2 regions of the Clostridium sp. B9 genome follow, and region 2 is predicted to be linked to the other one. Evidence: riboswitches for the same ligand, from Rfam matches in the RefSeq annotation. Region 2 holds a riboswitch; the other holds the start of a gene.
The links. Region 2 has a riboswitch for S-adenosylmethionine ahead of ACQZHJ_RS15865 (Na+/H+ antiporter NhaC family protein). Riboswitches for the same ligand answer to the same signal wherever they lie in the genome.

Region 1: it holds a riboswitch for S-adenosylmethionine, as region 2 does, so the genes downstream of both, metF (methylenetetrahydrofolate reductase [NAD(P)H]) here and ACQZHJ_RS15865 (Na+/H+ antiporter NhaC family protein) in region 2, are expected to answer to the same signal.

What each region holds. Positions count from the first base shown of each region.
Region 1 is NZ_JBNWKA010000003.1:2,346,772-2,355,103, forward strand. It holds gene ACQZHJ_RS10455 (alpha-mannosidase) at 1-1,223, opposite strand, end outside; gene ACQZHJ_RS10460 (GNAT family N-acetyltransferase) at 1,497-2,108, opposite strand; gene ACQZHJ_RS10465 (homocysteine S-methyltransferase family protein) at 2,151-2,990, opposite strand; gene ACQZHJ_RS10470 (homocysteine S-methyltransferase family protein) at 3,008-5,356, opposite strand; gene ACQZHJ_RS10475 (methionine synthase) at 5,349-6,017, opposite strand; gene metF (methylenetetrahydrofolate reductase [NAD(P)H]) at 6,026-6,913, opposite strand; SAM riboswitch class I at 6,986-7,216, opposite strand; gene ACQZHJ_RS10485 (lysophospholipid acyltransferase family protein) at 7,375-8,106, shown strand; gene ACQZHJ_RS10490 (alanine/glycine:cation symporter family protein) at 8,151-8,332, opposite strand, start outside.
Region 2 is NZ_JBNWKA010000003.1:3,533,228-3,541,559, reverse strand. It holds gene ACQZHJ_RS15900 (HNH endonuclease) at 1-348, opposite strand, end outside; gene ACQZHJ_RS15895 (hypothetical protein) at 542-1,234, shown strand; tRNA gene ACQZHJ_RS15890 (tRNA-Arg) at 1,341-1,417, shown strand; tRNA gene ACQZHJ_RS15885 (tRNA-Gln) at 1,421-1,495, shown strand; tRNA gene ACQZHJ_RS15880 (tRNA-Gly) at 1,559-1,632, shown strand; tRNA gene ACQZHJ_RS15875 (tRNA-Lys) at 1,695-1,770, shown strand; gene ACQZHJ_RS15870 (pyridoxamine kinase) at 2,025-2,867, shown strand; SAM riboswitch class I at 2,957-3,120, shown strand; gene ACQZHJ_RS15865 (Na+/H+ antiporter NhaC family protein) at 3,223-4,542, shown strand; gene ispF (2-C-methyl-D-erythritol 2,4-cyclodiphosphate synthase) at 4,679-5,155, opposite strand; gene ACQZHJ_RS15855 (class D sortase) at 5,518-6,171, shown strand; gene ACQZHJ_RS15850 (anti-sigma factor domain-containing protein) at 6,234-7,250, shown strand; gene rluF (23S rRNA pseudouridine(2604) synthase RluF) at 7,267-8,187, shown strand.

The DNA of each region.
Region 1 (8,332 bases), 1.2 Mb from region 2:
CTATCCCATCCTAATGTATTGAATACAACTATGCTTTCTCTATCAGTAGTAGTTCCGTTTACTAAGTTTAACATGTACTCAGTACTTCTATCTATCATTTCTTCTGATATTTGCATACTAGCTTTGAATCTTGTTACCATATCTTGGTGAACTTCATCAATACTACATCCACAGATTGAATCATGAGGATGATTTTGAATTAAGTATTTCCATGATTGAAGTATGAAATCATTCTCGTATTTCTTTCCTTCTAATGCAGCCATAACGCCTAATGGCTCAACATATCTCTCTAAAAGAACTTGTGACTTATTATTCATTTGCTTTAAGTAAAGTCTTGCTGAAGCTGTGTTACATAAAGTCCACCATCCATCAGTAAATTGACCATTTAATTCTCCAGTAACTTCTTTTAAGTCCTTAACTTCTTCTTTGACATCAGCAATATACTCAACTAAATTACTATGAACCAATTCGAAATCAACATCTTCTTTTACATTATCTATGATATCTCCAACATTTGTTTGAACTGGCTGATGATCACATCCGTTCATTAATAATATTTGATTTGTTGTAGCATACATATCTGCTTTGTTTACCCTATCATTTAAGAATTCAACTGCTTCTTTCTTATCTTCAGGAATCTCATTACCATTGCTGTACCAGTTAGCCATAAGTATTCCTAAAACTTCTGATCCGTCTGGTGATTTCCATAAAACTTCTGAATGGTATTCATTCTCTCCAGCTTCTTCAACTTTTTGGTTATCAAATGCTATTGGAGTAATTCCTCTTCCAAATACTGCATTATCAATTCCAAATCCTCTTAATATTTGAGGTGCTTGAGATATGTTACCAAATGAATCTGGGAAATATCCTATTTTAACAGGCTCTCCAAATCTCTTTGCAAATCTCATTCCTAAAAGCATGTTTCTTACATTTGCTTCTGCACTTATTAAGTACTCATCTTGAAGAACATACCAAGGGCCTACATGAAGTCTTCCCTCTTCTATTAATTTCTTTAACCTATCAAACATATATGGCTTTACTTCTAAGTAATCATCTAAAGCTATTGTTTGTCCATCTAAATGGAAGAATTTAAAATGCTCATTATTCTCTAATGTATCTATTAATGAATCCATGAAATCTACTAATTTAACTCTATGTTTTTGAAATGGTATGTACCACTCTCTATCCCAGTGACTATGTGAAACTACGTGTACTTTTTTCATACCTAACCTCTCCCTTATCTAAAGTTCTTTAACTATATCTAGATTATATACGTTTACAACACATTTCTTCAATTTTCAATCTTATATGTTTAGTGGACTTTTTATAGGTTATTTAATTTTTAACCTCTATTTTAATTAATATGCTTTAAATAAGTTTGGATTTATATCTATAAACCAAAACTAGTTAAAAGTAAAAATTAAATATGGATAAATATATTTTTAATAAAAGATAAAGCATATCAAAATAACTTTGATATGCTTTATAAAAACTATTTATATATATTTAATATCATTTTTTATTAATGAATAAACACATATACTAATGTATTCATCTTTACTATTATTATAATAATGTTCTCTTAATACTCCATCCTTATGAAAGCCAAGTTTTTCTGATAATTTAATTGATGAAATATTATTGCTATCTATCATGGCTATAATTCTATTCATATTTAAATTTTCAAAAGCAAAGTTTTTCATAGCTTTAATACACTCTGAAGCAACTCCTTGTCTCCAAAACTTTTTAACTATAGTATATCCAATCTCTGTATTATTAGAGTAAAAGTCTATATTATAAAAGCCTATATCTCCAATAAACTCGCCACTTTCTTTATTGATTATTGCCCATCTTATCCCTTTTTTATTATTATACATTGCCTCAACTTTTCTAAGATAAAAATCTGCTTGTTTTCTTGGATCTGAGACTTCTATTCCTGAATATTTCATGACCTCTTTATCAGAAAATATCTCGATAAAATTCTCCCTATAAATTTCTGATATTTCCTTTAGTATAAATCTATTTGTTTCAATTACTGGAAATTCTCCAAAAATTCTTTCTAAATGATTTTCTAAATTTAATTTTTTCTGTCCACTATTATTCCCCATAAAGATCTCCCCAATTTTTAATTTTAGATTTGCTTTAAATACTTATACTAAATCTCTAAGCTCTCTTATATATTCTGGAGTTGTTCCACAACATCCGCCTATTATTTTCACACCTAATTCCTTAGCTTTTCTAGAAAATTCTTCAAACTCTAATGGACTTTGAGCATACTTTAACTCTCCCTCCACTCTTTTTGGCATACCTAAATTTGCTTTTATCATAATAGGAAGTTTTGTTTTATTCTTTAATATTTTTAATGCTTCTAATATTAGTTCATATTCAGTACAATTTATTCCTAACGCACTTATTCCACTATCATTAAAACTATTACAAAGTTCATCTAAAAATTTTTCTATATCTTTTTTACCTGCTAAAGTGAATGAACATATTATTGGCTTGTTAGTTAATGTTTTAGCTTTATTTACTGCTATTTCACCTTCTTTAATGCTCCCTAGTGTCTCAAATAAAACTAAATCATAAATTTCTTTTCCTACCTTAATTATTCTTTCCGTATTTTCTTCAATTACTTTTTTAAAGTTATCACTATATTCATCTAAGTAATATGAAAGTGGTCCTATATCTAAAGCTAATGAAACTTTATCTCCTGATGCTTTCTTTCCAATTTCAAGAGCATTAGTTACAACCTCTTCTAAAGAATATCCATTCTTTTTAGCATTTATTATATTACACATAAATGTATTGCTTAATATAATTTCAGCTCCTGACTCTATATACTCTTTATGGATTTCTTCTATTAACTCTTTATTATGAAGATTTAATATTTCAGAAGATGTTTTTCTCAAATCAACGCCTGCTTCCATAAGCTTAGTTCCCATAGCTCCATCAGCTATTATAAAATCTTTTTGTAAATCTAATTCTTTCATCTCTAATGTTCTCCCATCTATTTCTTAAATATATGTTTTGCTATTTCTACAGCCTTATTGGCATCCTTAGCATAAAAGTCTGCTCCTATTTTCTTTGAATATCCTTCTGTCAAAACTGCTCCACCAACAAAAACCTTAGTTTTTAAGCCTTCTTTTTTGAGAATTTCAATTGTATCCTCCATACTTTTAAGAGTTGTTGTCATCAAAGCACTTAATCCTAAAAGTTTAACTTTATGTTTATGACAAGTCTCAACTATTATTTTAGGCTCTACATTTTTCCCTAAGTCAATGATATCATATCCATAGTTTTCTAATATTACCTTAACGATATTTTTTCCTATATCATGTATATCTCCCTTTACGGTAGCTAAAACTATTTTTCCTTTTGAAACTTCTCCTCCCTTAAAATCAATAGAAGATTTAATAACCTCAAAGGACTCCTTAACAGTTTCTGCTGAAGCTATTAATTGGGGAAGAAATATCTCTTCTCTCTCAAACTTTCCTCCTACTATATCTAGGGCAGGAATTAAGTAACTATTTACTATATCCATCCCTTCTTTCTCTTTTAATAATTCCTTAGTTTTTTCTTTTGCCTCTCCCCTTCTCCCTTTAATTACTATATCTTTTAAGTCTATAGAAGCTACTACTTTTTCTTCACCCTTTTTCTCTTCTTTATTTTGAGAATAATGCTCTATATATCTATTAGCCCCTTCATCAATTCCACTTAAAAGTTCATAACCTCTAATAGTTTTCATTATCCCCTCTTTATTAGGGTTTACTATTGGAAAATCTAGTCCTTCATTTAGAGCTATACCTAAGAAGACCTCATTTATATTTTCTCTATTAGGAAGTCCAAAGGAAATATTAGAGACACCCATAGCAGTTTTAACTCCAAGCTCTTCTTTTATTTTTCTAAGAGCATCTAAAGTTTCTCTTACTTCCTTTTGATTTGTAGCAACAGTTAATACCAACGGATCTAGTATTATATTATCCTTGCTTATTTCATAAGCTAAGGCTTTATTTATTATAAACCTTCCTATTTCTAACTTTTCATCACAGGTTTTAGGTATTCCCTTATTATTTAAAGTTAACCCTACAACCATAGCTCCATACTTTTTAACTAAAGGAAGTATATTATCTAACACCTCTTCTTCTCCATTAACAGAGTTCACTATACACTTTCCATTATAATATCTTAATGCTTCCTCTATTACATTAGGATCTGATGAATCTATTTGAAGAGGAGTATCTAAAATACTCTGTAGCTCTTTTACTATCTTAACCATCATGTATTTCTCATCTATTTCAGGTATTCCTACATTTACATCTAATATCTTAGCTCCTGCCTCTACCTGTTCTATCCCTTGTCTTACTATATAATCAATCTCCTCATTTATTAAGGCCTCTTTAAATCTTTTTTTACCTGTAGGATTTATTCTCTCTCCAATTATAGAAATTTCATTTTCTCCCTTAGCTACTAAGGATGGTGTGCAAACTCCACCTACATTTACTTTTTCTCTCTTTTTACGTCTTATTCCTTTTAGCCTACTGGAAATCTCATTTATATACTCTGGCGTTGTCCCACAACATCCTCCTATATAACTCACACCTAATTCAACAAATTTCTCTGCACATTCTCCAAAAGCTCTTTCATCAACTTTATAAATAAGTTCTCCACTTTCTAAGCTTGGCATACCTGCATTAGCTTGTACTATCACTTCTAAGTTTGTTGAGTTTACTATTCTTCTAACTATATTCTCCATTTCTATTGGACCTAAAGAGCAGTTTACTCCTAAAGCATCTACACCTAAGCCTTCTAAAGTCATTGCCATACTCTCAGGAATGCATCCTGTAAATGTTCTTTCATTTTCTTCAAAGCTCATAGTACAAAAAACAGGTAAATCTGAATTTTCCTTTGCAGCAAGTATGGCAGCCTTAGCCTCATATAGATCACTCATAGTTTCTATAAGTATTAAATCTACTCCATTTTTCTTTCCCACTACCACCTGCTCTTTAAATATTTCATAAGCCTCATCAAAACTTAAGATTCCCATAGGTTCCAAAAGTTCCCCTATGGGCCCTATATCTAAAGCAATTTTAACCTCCTTATTTCCTCTTGCCTTCTTTGCTATATCTACCCCTTTTGTTATAACCTCTTCTAAACTAAAGTCTAACCCCCTTAACTTTTTTCTATTTGCTCCAAATGTATTTGTTGTTATAATATCTGCTCCAGCTTCAATATAGCTTTTATGAATCTCTAATATAACCTCTTCATTCTTTATATTAAAAAGTTCTGGATTTTCTCCAACCTTTAATCCCATTTTTTGAAGCATTGTTCCCATAGCTCCATCAAAAATTTTAATCATAGCATTTCTTCCCACCTTTTCTGTAATTACATTTATTATAGAAACCACATTGCTCACAACTTCTAATATTTTTATTATTTTTAAACTTACTTACCCCTATTATTGCCGTAACTGATTTTCTTGGAATTAAAATATTACTCTCTGTGACATTTAATCCAATAGTCCTTGATGCATCCACAAGTTCTAAAAAATCCTTTTGAAACTCTATTGGAAAATCTCCATAACCAGGACTAAATCTTCCTCTTGTGAATTCCTTATTAGCTTTCACTTTTTCATCTATAGAATTTTCTATTTCATCACAAACACCTTCTATAGCAGCTGTAGAGCAAGCATCTAAAACTAAAGCTTTTAATAAATCTACCTTCCCATATCTTTTAATAGCCTTTTCTACTTCATATCCTAATGTAACTCCAATTAAAATAACTTTGTAGCATCCCTTTAAATATTTTTTTATAGAGATACCTAATAAATTCTTATTTGTATCCTTTATTTCTAATCCTACCTCATTTTCTTCTATAGTGTATTCTCTATAAGCTACCCTATAATCAACCAACTCCCTACATTCTTCCATACATTTACAAATTAAATCTAACTCCTCCACTTCACCTTTTATGCCTAAATATCTAATAACCTCTTTTTTATCTATATTATTAATCTTCATTTTGTTCCTTAAGACACCTCTTCCTTTTTATTGACCGAATCTATAATATTTCTTGTTCCGCTAACTATATTCCGTGCAACATATGAGTTATTCATTGTGTATAAGTGTACACCTCTAACTCCGCTAGATATTAAATCTATTATTTGCTCAGTTGCATAAGCTATTCCAGCATCTCTTAAAGCTTCTTTATCATGTTCATACTTATTTACTATCTTCATAAACTTCTTAGGGAATCTTGCTTTGCAAAGGGATAATATCCTCTCTATCTGTTTTTTATTTACTACAGGCATTACTCCCGCTTGAATAGGTACATTTATTCCCTTTATCTCACAATATTCTAAGAATTCAAAAAAAGTATTATTATCAAAAAATAACTGAGATATTAAGTGTTCTGCTCCTGCATCAACCTTTCTCTTTAAAAAATCTAAATCTACCTTTCTATTAGTTGCCTCTGGATGAATTTCTGGATAGCATGCTCCTCCAATATTTATCCCTTTAAAATCTTTAATATGTTTTACTAAATCTATGGATGAATCATAATCTGAAACTATATCATTTAATCCCTTATCTCCTCTTAAAGCTAAAACATTCTCTATACCACTATTCTTTAAAGCAGTCAACGTATCCTCAATATCATTTCTTTTAGCACCTATACAAGTCAAATGAGCTAAAGCCTCTAATTCATACCTATTTTTAATAATAGAAGCCAACTCTATAGTTCTATTGCTTTTAAAATTTCCACCTGCTCCATAAGTTACACTTATAAAATCCGGTCTAAGTTCCTGTATATTTTCTAAAGTATTATATATATTTTCTATGGGAGTAGTTTCTTTGGGTGGGAAAACCTCAAATGATAAAACAAATTCCTTCTTATTAAATATCTCTTTAATTTTCATAATATCCCTCCTAAAATAAAAAATGCCTAAAGGAAATAATCCTTTAGGCAAAAATCGCTCATTATAATTTTGTACTTATCTCTCAGTAAACCTGCAGGATTTAGCACCAATATAGTTTCATAGCAATGGTTAAAGATAAGTATTAAACATTATATTTAAATTAATTATATACAGACTTAATAATATTAAATTTATCTATAAATTGTATAAAGTCTATATCAATACTTAAAATATTGTTGCAATTATAAAACTATTGGTTGCTGGGTTTCACAGGGCCAGTCCCTCCACCTCTCATGATAAGAAATTATTCTATTTTGGTAAATTATAGTATAAGTTTTCTCATAAGTAAATATTTAATATTTTTTTATTATTATAAATTTTTACTAAGCAATATATTTGATATTTTTTTCAAACTGTTATAATATTACTTAGTAACTAGTAATGTTAAAGGGGAGAAATATATGTTTAGATCTATATATTGGTATGGTAAAGGCTATACTTGGACATTAATAAAGTCATTACCTGATGTTAAGAAAATAAATAAATTAGAAGAAGAAGGTAAATTAGAAGAGCGTGAAGAATATATTTATAAATGTACTAGAGGTATAGTTAAGAGCTTCTTAGACCATGCCAACATTAAAGTACATGTAGAAGGTCAAGAAAACATTCCAGAAGGACCAGTTCTTTTAGTTGGTAACCACCAAAGCAATATGGATATCCCTGTAGTTATGTACTATATTGATAAACCAAAAGGATTTATAGCAAAAAAAGAACTTGAAAAAATGCCTATATTAAAACACTGGATGAATTTTTCAAGAGGTATTTTTATAGATAGAGAACATCCTAAAAAAGCTATGGCTGGTATATTAGAAGGAATAAAATACTTAAAAGAAGGATATTCAATGGCTGTTTTCCCAGAAGGAACAAGAAGTAGAAGTAGTAAAATGGGAGAATTTAAAGCAGGTAGCTTTAAATTAGCAACTAAATCAAAGGTTCCAATACTTCCATTTACTATTGATGGAACATATAAAGTAATGGAAGCAAACCATTATTTCATAAAGGGTGGTCAAGAAGTTAACTTATATATTCATCCACCTATTTATACAGATAAACTTACTAAAGAAGAACTTGCTGCACTTCCTAAAAAAGTTGAAGATATTGTTAGAAGTAAACTTCCAAACCAAGGAAGATAACAAAAAATCCATGAGCCTAAAAAGCTCATGGATTTTTATTTATATTAATTCAAAACAGTTCCTTGTAATTCTACCTTAGCCTCACTTAAAGACTTTTCTTTAAAGAATTCCTCTGTTTCTTCTATAACTACTTTTCTAAGTCCTATAATACCTACAAGGTTTGGTATCGCCATTAATCCATTTACTATATCTGCAACTATAAATATTAATGTTAATGGAAGGAATG
Region 2 (8,332 bases):
AATCTTTTTTCCCATAAGTCTAAATATTAAATCATCTTTAGAGTAGCCTTCTTTAAATAGTTTAAGGTCTTTAGTAAGTTTTTTTAGTGAACCAGGTGTAAGACCAAGCATTTTCTTAACCTCATTTCCTGTATAAAAATCCTTTTTAAAAAGTTCAAAAAGGTTATTTTGCATTTCAAGTTTATATTTTAAATCAATGACCTTATCTCTATGAGGACCACTTTTAGAACGGTGGTGTTTTCTGCATAAATATTTATAGTTTAAATTGAAATCTAGACCACCTTTTGATTTATGAACTATGTGGTGAACATCTGCATAATCACCGCAAATTTCACAATAATAAGACATATAATCCTCCTCACTTTTTTATATACCCATTTATAGTACTAAAATAGCATAAAAAATAGGTTTTATCAATATAAGTAAGGTATTTAGAACTATATGAGGATATATAAGGAAATATAGTTTTTTTTAAGCTTTGATGTAACAAAAAGTTAACAATATAATTAAAGTATAACGTATATACAAAGGGGGTTTTGCAATGCGTAACTTATTTCATCAAAAATTTAAACAAGAAGAAAATCCCGAAAAGTTTTGGGGTGAGTTAATAAGAAAAAATGAAACCCTAAAAGGTAGAATGTTCAAAAATGAACCTATAACTGAAGATACAAAATATCTACATTATGTGATATTTAATAGAAATGTTGGAATACAAAATGTTTGGGTAATGGTTCCAAACTTTAATCGCTTAGTACAATTTATTCAATACGTTTTTATGCCAGAAGCCTATTATAAATGGGTTGAAGGTAAGAAAAAATTAATAACACATATACCATCAATTGATGTTGAAAAAATAGTTTCTATGATAAATAGTAAAGCTAGTGAAGAAGATAAGAAGAAAATGAAAAATGATATTGCAGCCTTAAAAAAAATAAATGGGTTAAGTGCTGATAATGGAATGAGAAAGTTAAGAATCTTTTGTAGTAGATTTAACAACAACTGGCTTGGAGATGACGATGAATTTTTATATATAAAAGTTTTTAATAATGCTGAACAATTAGGAAAATTCGTTGTTGATACTAATTTACAAACTGATTGTGAGAAATGCTATGAAGAAACTATAGGAATGACTGCTGAAGAATGGTTTAAAGTATGTGCTAATGCTCATAAAAATAAAGAAGATGAAGCAATATTTAAAAAAGTATTATTCAAATATTTGGAAGATGTTGTTTAAAATCAACACGCTTAGTATTAATTAAAATAAAATTATAAAAATAATATAAAAAAATGTTGACATATTAAAAAGAAATATGTATAATAATTTTTGTTGATTCAAGTTTGTATCTTTAGCTCAGCTGGATAGAGCAACGGCCTTCTAAGCCGTGGGTCAGGGGTTCGAATCCCTTAAGGTACACCATACTGGGATATCGCCAAGCGGTAAGGCAACGGACTTTGACTCCGTCATTCGCAGGTTCGAATCCTGCTATCCCAGCCAAATTTTTTATGGAAAAACTTGTTGACAATATATTAACAATATGTTAATATATAAACATACTAAGCGGGTGTAGTTCAATGGTAGAACACCAGCCTTCCAAGCTGGATACCCGGGTTCGATTCCCGGTACCCGCTCCATTTTTTAACTATGACTGTAAATTTATTCAATAATAGTTAAGAAGTTAAATAAAAGTAAATATGCACCATTAGCTCAGTTGGTAGAGCACCTGACTCTTAATCAGGGAGTCCAGGGTTCGAATCCCTGATGGTGCACCAAGCATCGCTTAACTTAAGCGATGCTTTTTTTTATAAAAAGATATTACTTTAGATAAAGTTATATAGATCTTTTTATGAAATAACATCTAATTTTCAATAATATTTTATTTTAAGTGAGTAGTTATTTTCAGTTATATCTTAAGACATAACTTTGAAGGGGATATAATAGAATCGATACATTTGATATAACTTTAAGTAAACAATATAATATTAAAGAATAAAATTTTTGTGGATATTTGAAGGGAGATAAATATATGAGACCAATGAAGAAGGTAGCTGCAATACATGATATTTCATGTTATGGAAGAGCAGCTTTGGCAACTATAATTCCTATATTATCTTCAATGGGAAATCAAGTTTGTCCACTTCCTACTGCAGTATTATCAACGCATACAGATGGATTTGGAAAACCAGCTATTAGAGGATTAAGTGATTTTATATATGAAACAAAAAATCATTGGAAAAAACTAAATTTAGATTTTCAATGTATATATAGTGGATATTTAGCAGATCCAAAGCAAGTTAAATTTGTTGAGGATTTTATAAAAGATTTTAAAGAAAATGATACTTTAGTGGTTATAGATCCAGTTATGGCTGATAACGGAAAGTTATATGATGGAATGGATGAAAAAATGATTGATGAGATGCGAATCTTAATAAAAAGTGCAGATATAATAACTCCAAATATAACAGAGGCTACTTTACTTTTAGGAAGAGAATACAAAGAGGATTTAACTAAGGAAGAAGTAAAAGATTTCTTAATTTCTTTGAGTAAATTAGGTCCTAAAATAAGCATAATAACAAGTGTTCCTAGCATAAAAGGAAAAGAATATATTGATACTGTTCTTTATGATAAAGAGGAAAATATGTTTTACACATATTCTCATAAAAAAATAGATGCTTTTTATTGCGGAACTGGAGATGCTTTTGCTTCACTTTTAATTGGTGGAGTATTAAGAGGCGAATCTATAGAAGAATCTCTGGGAAAAGCTTGTGATTTTATAGCTGAAGCTATTGAATATAGTGAACAATTTGACTATCCACCAAATGAAGGAATAGCTTTAGAAAGCTTATTATATAAATTAGTAAACAAATAATCATTAAATGAATAAAATGTTAAAAAGTGCAAAATATCATTGACATTGAAAAAGTAGCATGATACTATTTAGAAAATAAAATTTAATAAATCTTATCAAGAGAGGTGGAGGGACTGGCCCTGTGAAACCCAGCAACCGGTAATTCTTTGCGGTTAAACTATACTGATTTTAAAAAGTTTAGATTCAGTAATATTTTGTTGTGCAAAGATTTATAGCGGTGCTAAATCCTGCGGTAGAAACTGAGAGATAAGAAAACGAATCTGTAAGAATAATAACTTCTATCTAAGGATAGGAGTTTTTTTATTTTGTAGGATAAATAAAGATAGGTTTATTAAATAGATTAGGAGGAGAGAAAATGAAAAAAGAAGGTAAATTTTCAGCATTATTACCATTAATAATTTTTGTAGCAATCTATTTAGGAACTTCAATTTTGATGAAGGATTTTTACTCAGTATCTGTTTTAGTTCCAGGAATAATAGCAGCTTTAGTTGGTATTTTCATGAATAGAAAGAATGGAATTGAGAAGAATATAGAGACTTTTTGTAAGGGGGCTGGAAACAGTAATATAATTTTAATGTGTCTAATATTTATATTAGCAGGCGCTTTTGCAGAAGTAGCAAAGAATATGGGAGCAGTTGAATCAACTGTTAATTTAGGATTATCAATATTACCTCAAAACATACTTATAGCAGGTATATTCCTAATAGCATCATTTATAGCTATATCCTTAGGAACATCAATGGGAACAATAGCTGCTATAGCACCAATAGCTATGGGGATAGCAGAAAAAACAAATATAGGATTACCTTTGATTGTTGGAGCAGTAGTCGGTGGAGCAATGTTTGGGGACAATCTATCAATGATTTCTGATACAACAATAGCAGCTACTAAAACTCAAGGGTGTGAAATGAGAGATAAATTTAAGGTCAATTTTAAAGTTGTTTTACCAGCAGCAATCTTAGTTGTAATAGCTTATGCTTTCCTAGGAAGTGGAGCAGATGTTTCTATGGCTGGAAACTATGAGTATAGTTTAATAAAGGTTGTACCTTACTTAGGAATATTAGTAGCAGCATTAATGGGGGTTAATGTAATAGCTATATTATCAGGTGGAATAGTTTTAGCTGGTGGAATAGGATTTTTAACAGGATCTATGAGTATTAAAATATTCTTTGATTCAATTTCAGCTGGGGTTGCTGGAATGAGTGAACTTATATTAATTTCAATAATAATTGGGGGAATTGTTGAAATTATAAAAGAGAATGGCGGAATAGATTATGTGTTAAATTTAGTTACTAAGAGGATTAATGGCAAAAGAGGGGCAGAATTTGGTGTTGGTTTATTAGTAAGTTTAGTTGATGCATGTACAGCTAATAACACTATAGCTATAGTAACAGTAGGACCTTTAGCTAAAGATATTTCAGATAAGTATAATTTAGATTCAAAAAGAGTTGCAGGAATATTAGATATGTTTTCATGTTCTGTTCAAGGAATAATACCTTATGGAGCACAATTAATGTCAGCAGCAGCTTTAACTGGATTAACTTCATTTGAAATAATGAAATTTTTATTCTATCCTTACTTAATGGGAATAAGTGCAATAATATTTATAGCATTTTTCCAAAAGAAAGAAGTTACAGTACCAAGTGCTGACTTAGATGTTGCAGTAACTCAATAATTTTATAGCAATAAGCACTTAAAGGGGATAATTATATATGGAAAAAACTGTGGATAAGATTTGGGGCAATCTTATCCACAGTTTTTTATTTTAGATTATGTTTTAAGTAAGTGTTGATTTAAAACATAGTCTTATTTTATATTTGTTTAGTTATAAGACAAATACTTTGAGAAGATATACCTTCACCTGAACCAGTGAAGCCAAGACCTTCTTCTGTTGTAGCTTTAACATTTATTTGATCTAAATCTATTTTTAATGCTTTAGCTATATTTTCTCTCATTTTAGGAATATGCGGAGCCATCTTAGGTCTTTGAGCTATTATTGTTGCATCTATATTTGAGATTTTATAATTATTTTTATATAAAAGTTCACCAACAAACTCTAGTAATTTTATGCTATCTGCACCTTTATATTTGGGATCAGTATCTGGGAAGTGCTTACCTATATCACCAAGGGCAGAAGCTCCTAAAAGTGAATCCATAATAGCATGTAATAAAACATCTGCATCAGAGTGACCTAAAAGCCCTTTTTCATAAGGGATTTTAACTCCTCCAAGGATTAAATCTCTTTTTTCAACAAGTTTATGTACATCGTACCCCATACCTATTCTCATCTTAATCACCTCTTTAAAATATGGCTTTGTTTTAAGTGAGTGTTGATTTCTAATTATATCTAGAAAGTAACAACGGTTTAAAACAGAGCGTTAAATAAAATACTTTATGATTAATTATATAGAATTATAAATCTCATATCAAAGTCTAATATATTATATTTTGATATGAGATTTATTAAGTTACATTAAAAAAGAAAATTTGTTTGTAACAAAAGCAGTATTATATTAAAGTAAAATTAGTTTATGGGCATAAATCAAATAATTGTAAAAGATATATTATACCTCTTAAAATTTTATATAGATATAATATGTGCTATGGTATAATAAAAGGGCAAAATTAAATAGAAAGGGTGTATTGAGAAGTGTGGGGAAAAATTAGAAATATTCTAGGAATTTTTCTGATTGTTGTTGGAGTAGGTCTTATAGGTGTAACCATTTGGATGAGATACGATACTTATAAGCAACAACAGGCTGTATTAGAAAGTTTTAAAAGCTTAACTTTTGATGTTCCTGAGGGTGAAGAACAAGAAGATGCTAAGTTGAATGAAGAGGGAACAGCGAAAGAAAAACTTAATGCTAATGCAGAAGAAGCAAGTACTAAAAAACCTTCAAAAGCCAAACTTGAAGAGGGTGATGGGATTGGTATATTAAGTATTCCTAAGATTGATTTAGAAATAGGAATAATAGAAGGTGTTAGATATGAAGACATAAAATATGTTGTTGGACACTTTCCAGGAGCGCCAATGCCAGGTGAAAAAGGTAATTTTGCAATAGCTGGTCATAGAATGTCTTACTTTGGAGAAGCTTTTAAAGAAATTGATAAGCTTGAAAAAGGGGACAAGGTTTATGTAACTTATAATGGTAAGAAATATACTTATGAAGTAACTGATATGTATCAAGTTACTCCAAGTGAAACAGAGGCTTTAAATCCAACTGATGATGCCACTATGACTATAGTTACATGTACTATTGATGCTAAGAATAGAGTAATAGTAAAAGGAAAATTAGTAGAATAAGACTGGGTTTTTGCCTTAGTCTTATTTTTTGTAAAATATATAAATAAAGGAGTTTGGAGAAGGTGAGTGAAGTAACTTTCAGACGAGATAAGTATATTTTTTCAAGTAGAAATATTAAAAAGAATTTAGATAAGGCTGCTTTGAAAAAAGAAATTTCTGTTTTCTTAAAGGAGCTAAGAAGTTTTAAAGTTGATATTAAAAATTTAACTTCTGAATTTTATAATATTGAAGAAAGAAATTTAATACTTAACATAGCATATTACTTGGTAGATGAGGAGGTTCTCTTAAGAAAGATTCTAAATAGAAGAGAACTAAGTACAAAAGTTATAGCCAAAAAAACTGGATTTAGTAATGAAAAGATAGTTAAATGGTCAGACTATATAATTGCATATATGATTTTACTATATAGTGCTGACTATACCAATTTGGCAACATACTTAAATATAACTTTTAAGGATTTAGAAGCTCTTGCAGTTATAAAGGGTTCTAATGGAGAAGAGGTTATTTATAAAGGTTTAGTCATTAAAGAGGGCAAAAAAAGTACTATAATAATGACTAAGGATGGTCAATTTGTAAGAATAAAAACAAGATGTGAAGATAAAGTTGGAGAAGAGCTTTCTGGTAAGGAAAAGAAGACTTTAAAGCATTATAGAAAAATAATAGTAAGTACAATATTAATATTAGCTGTACTTATTGGAGGATATACATATATCTATAAGCAACAAGAAACTACTATTTTAATACAAGGAACTTCTAAGGTGAAATTAGGATTAAATAGATTTGATAGAGTAGTTTATAGTTATTCTCCTACTGAAAAAGGAAGAATATTAGTAACGGAATTAGATTTAGATAACTATAAATTTGAAGAGGGTATGATTGCAGTCTTAAAAGGTTTTGAGAAAGAAGAAATGATGCCTCCAAATAGAGTTGTTAATGTTTATATAACAGGAGAAATGGTTGATACTGTTGATTTAAATAAGGTTATGGAATATGTAGATCAAGTTAATAATGACAAGATACCTACTAATAACTTTAAAATAAAAATAAATAATTCAGGATATGAAAAGAAAAATAATTAGGAAAGGATTATTTATAGTGAGTAAAATAGCTAAAAAGAACAATAGAAAAGAAAGAAGCTTTTCTAATAAACCAAAGCAAAGAGGAGATAAAAGATCTCAAAGTAAAAAGAATACTGAGCAAAAGCCAATAAGCAAAAGTAAGCCAAAGTTTGCAAAGAAGGCTTCAGAAAAGAATACAGTCATTATTTCAAATAAGAGTGAAGTAAGAGATGAAGTAAGATTAAATAAGTACATAAGTGAAACTGGAATCTGTTCTAGAAGAGAAGCTGATAAGCTTATAGAACAAGGAAGAGTAAAGGTTGATGGAGTTAAAGCATCAACAGGAACTAAAGTTTCAAAAGGGCAAGTTGTTTCAGTTGATGGAAAGCCATTAAAGGTTGACAATGAGTTAGTTTACATAGCTTTAAACAAACCCGTTGGAATAACTTGTACTACTGAAAGTAAAGTAAAAGGAAACATAGTTGACTTTGTTAATCATGAGAAAAGAATTTTCCCAATAGGAAGATTAGATAAGGATTCACAAGGATTAATTTTCATGACTAATGATGGTGATATAGTAAATAAAATTCTAAGAGCAGGAAATAATCATGAAAAAGAATATGTTGTTACTGTAGATAAACCAATAACTGATAGTTTTATAAAAGGTATGAGTAATGGAGTTCCTATATTAGGCACAGTGACAAAGAAGTGTTTTGTTAAAAAAGAAGGTAAATTTGTTTTTAGAATAATATTAACTCAAGGATTAAATAGACAGATTAGAAGAATGTGTGAGCATTTTGGATATGAAGTTAAAAAATTAGAAAGACTTAGAATTATGAATGTAAGCTTAGGGAAACTAAAAATGGGCTCATGGAGATATTTAACTAGAAAAGAGTTAGATGAAATAAATAGACTTACATCATCTTCAGTAAAAACAGAAGAGGCATCAAGAGTTTAAACTTAGAAAGAGTATAAATAGATTGCAAAAAGGATTATATTTCTTTAATTCTATTTATACTCTTTATTTTTTTATAACTATTTTTATTTGACTTTATTTTAAACTAGTGTTGATTTTGGAATAGACAATAGAAACGCTTTGCGAA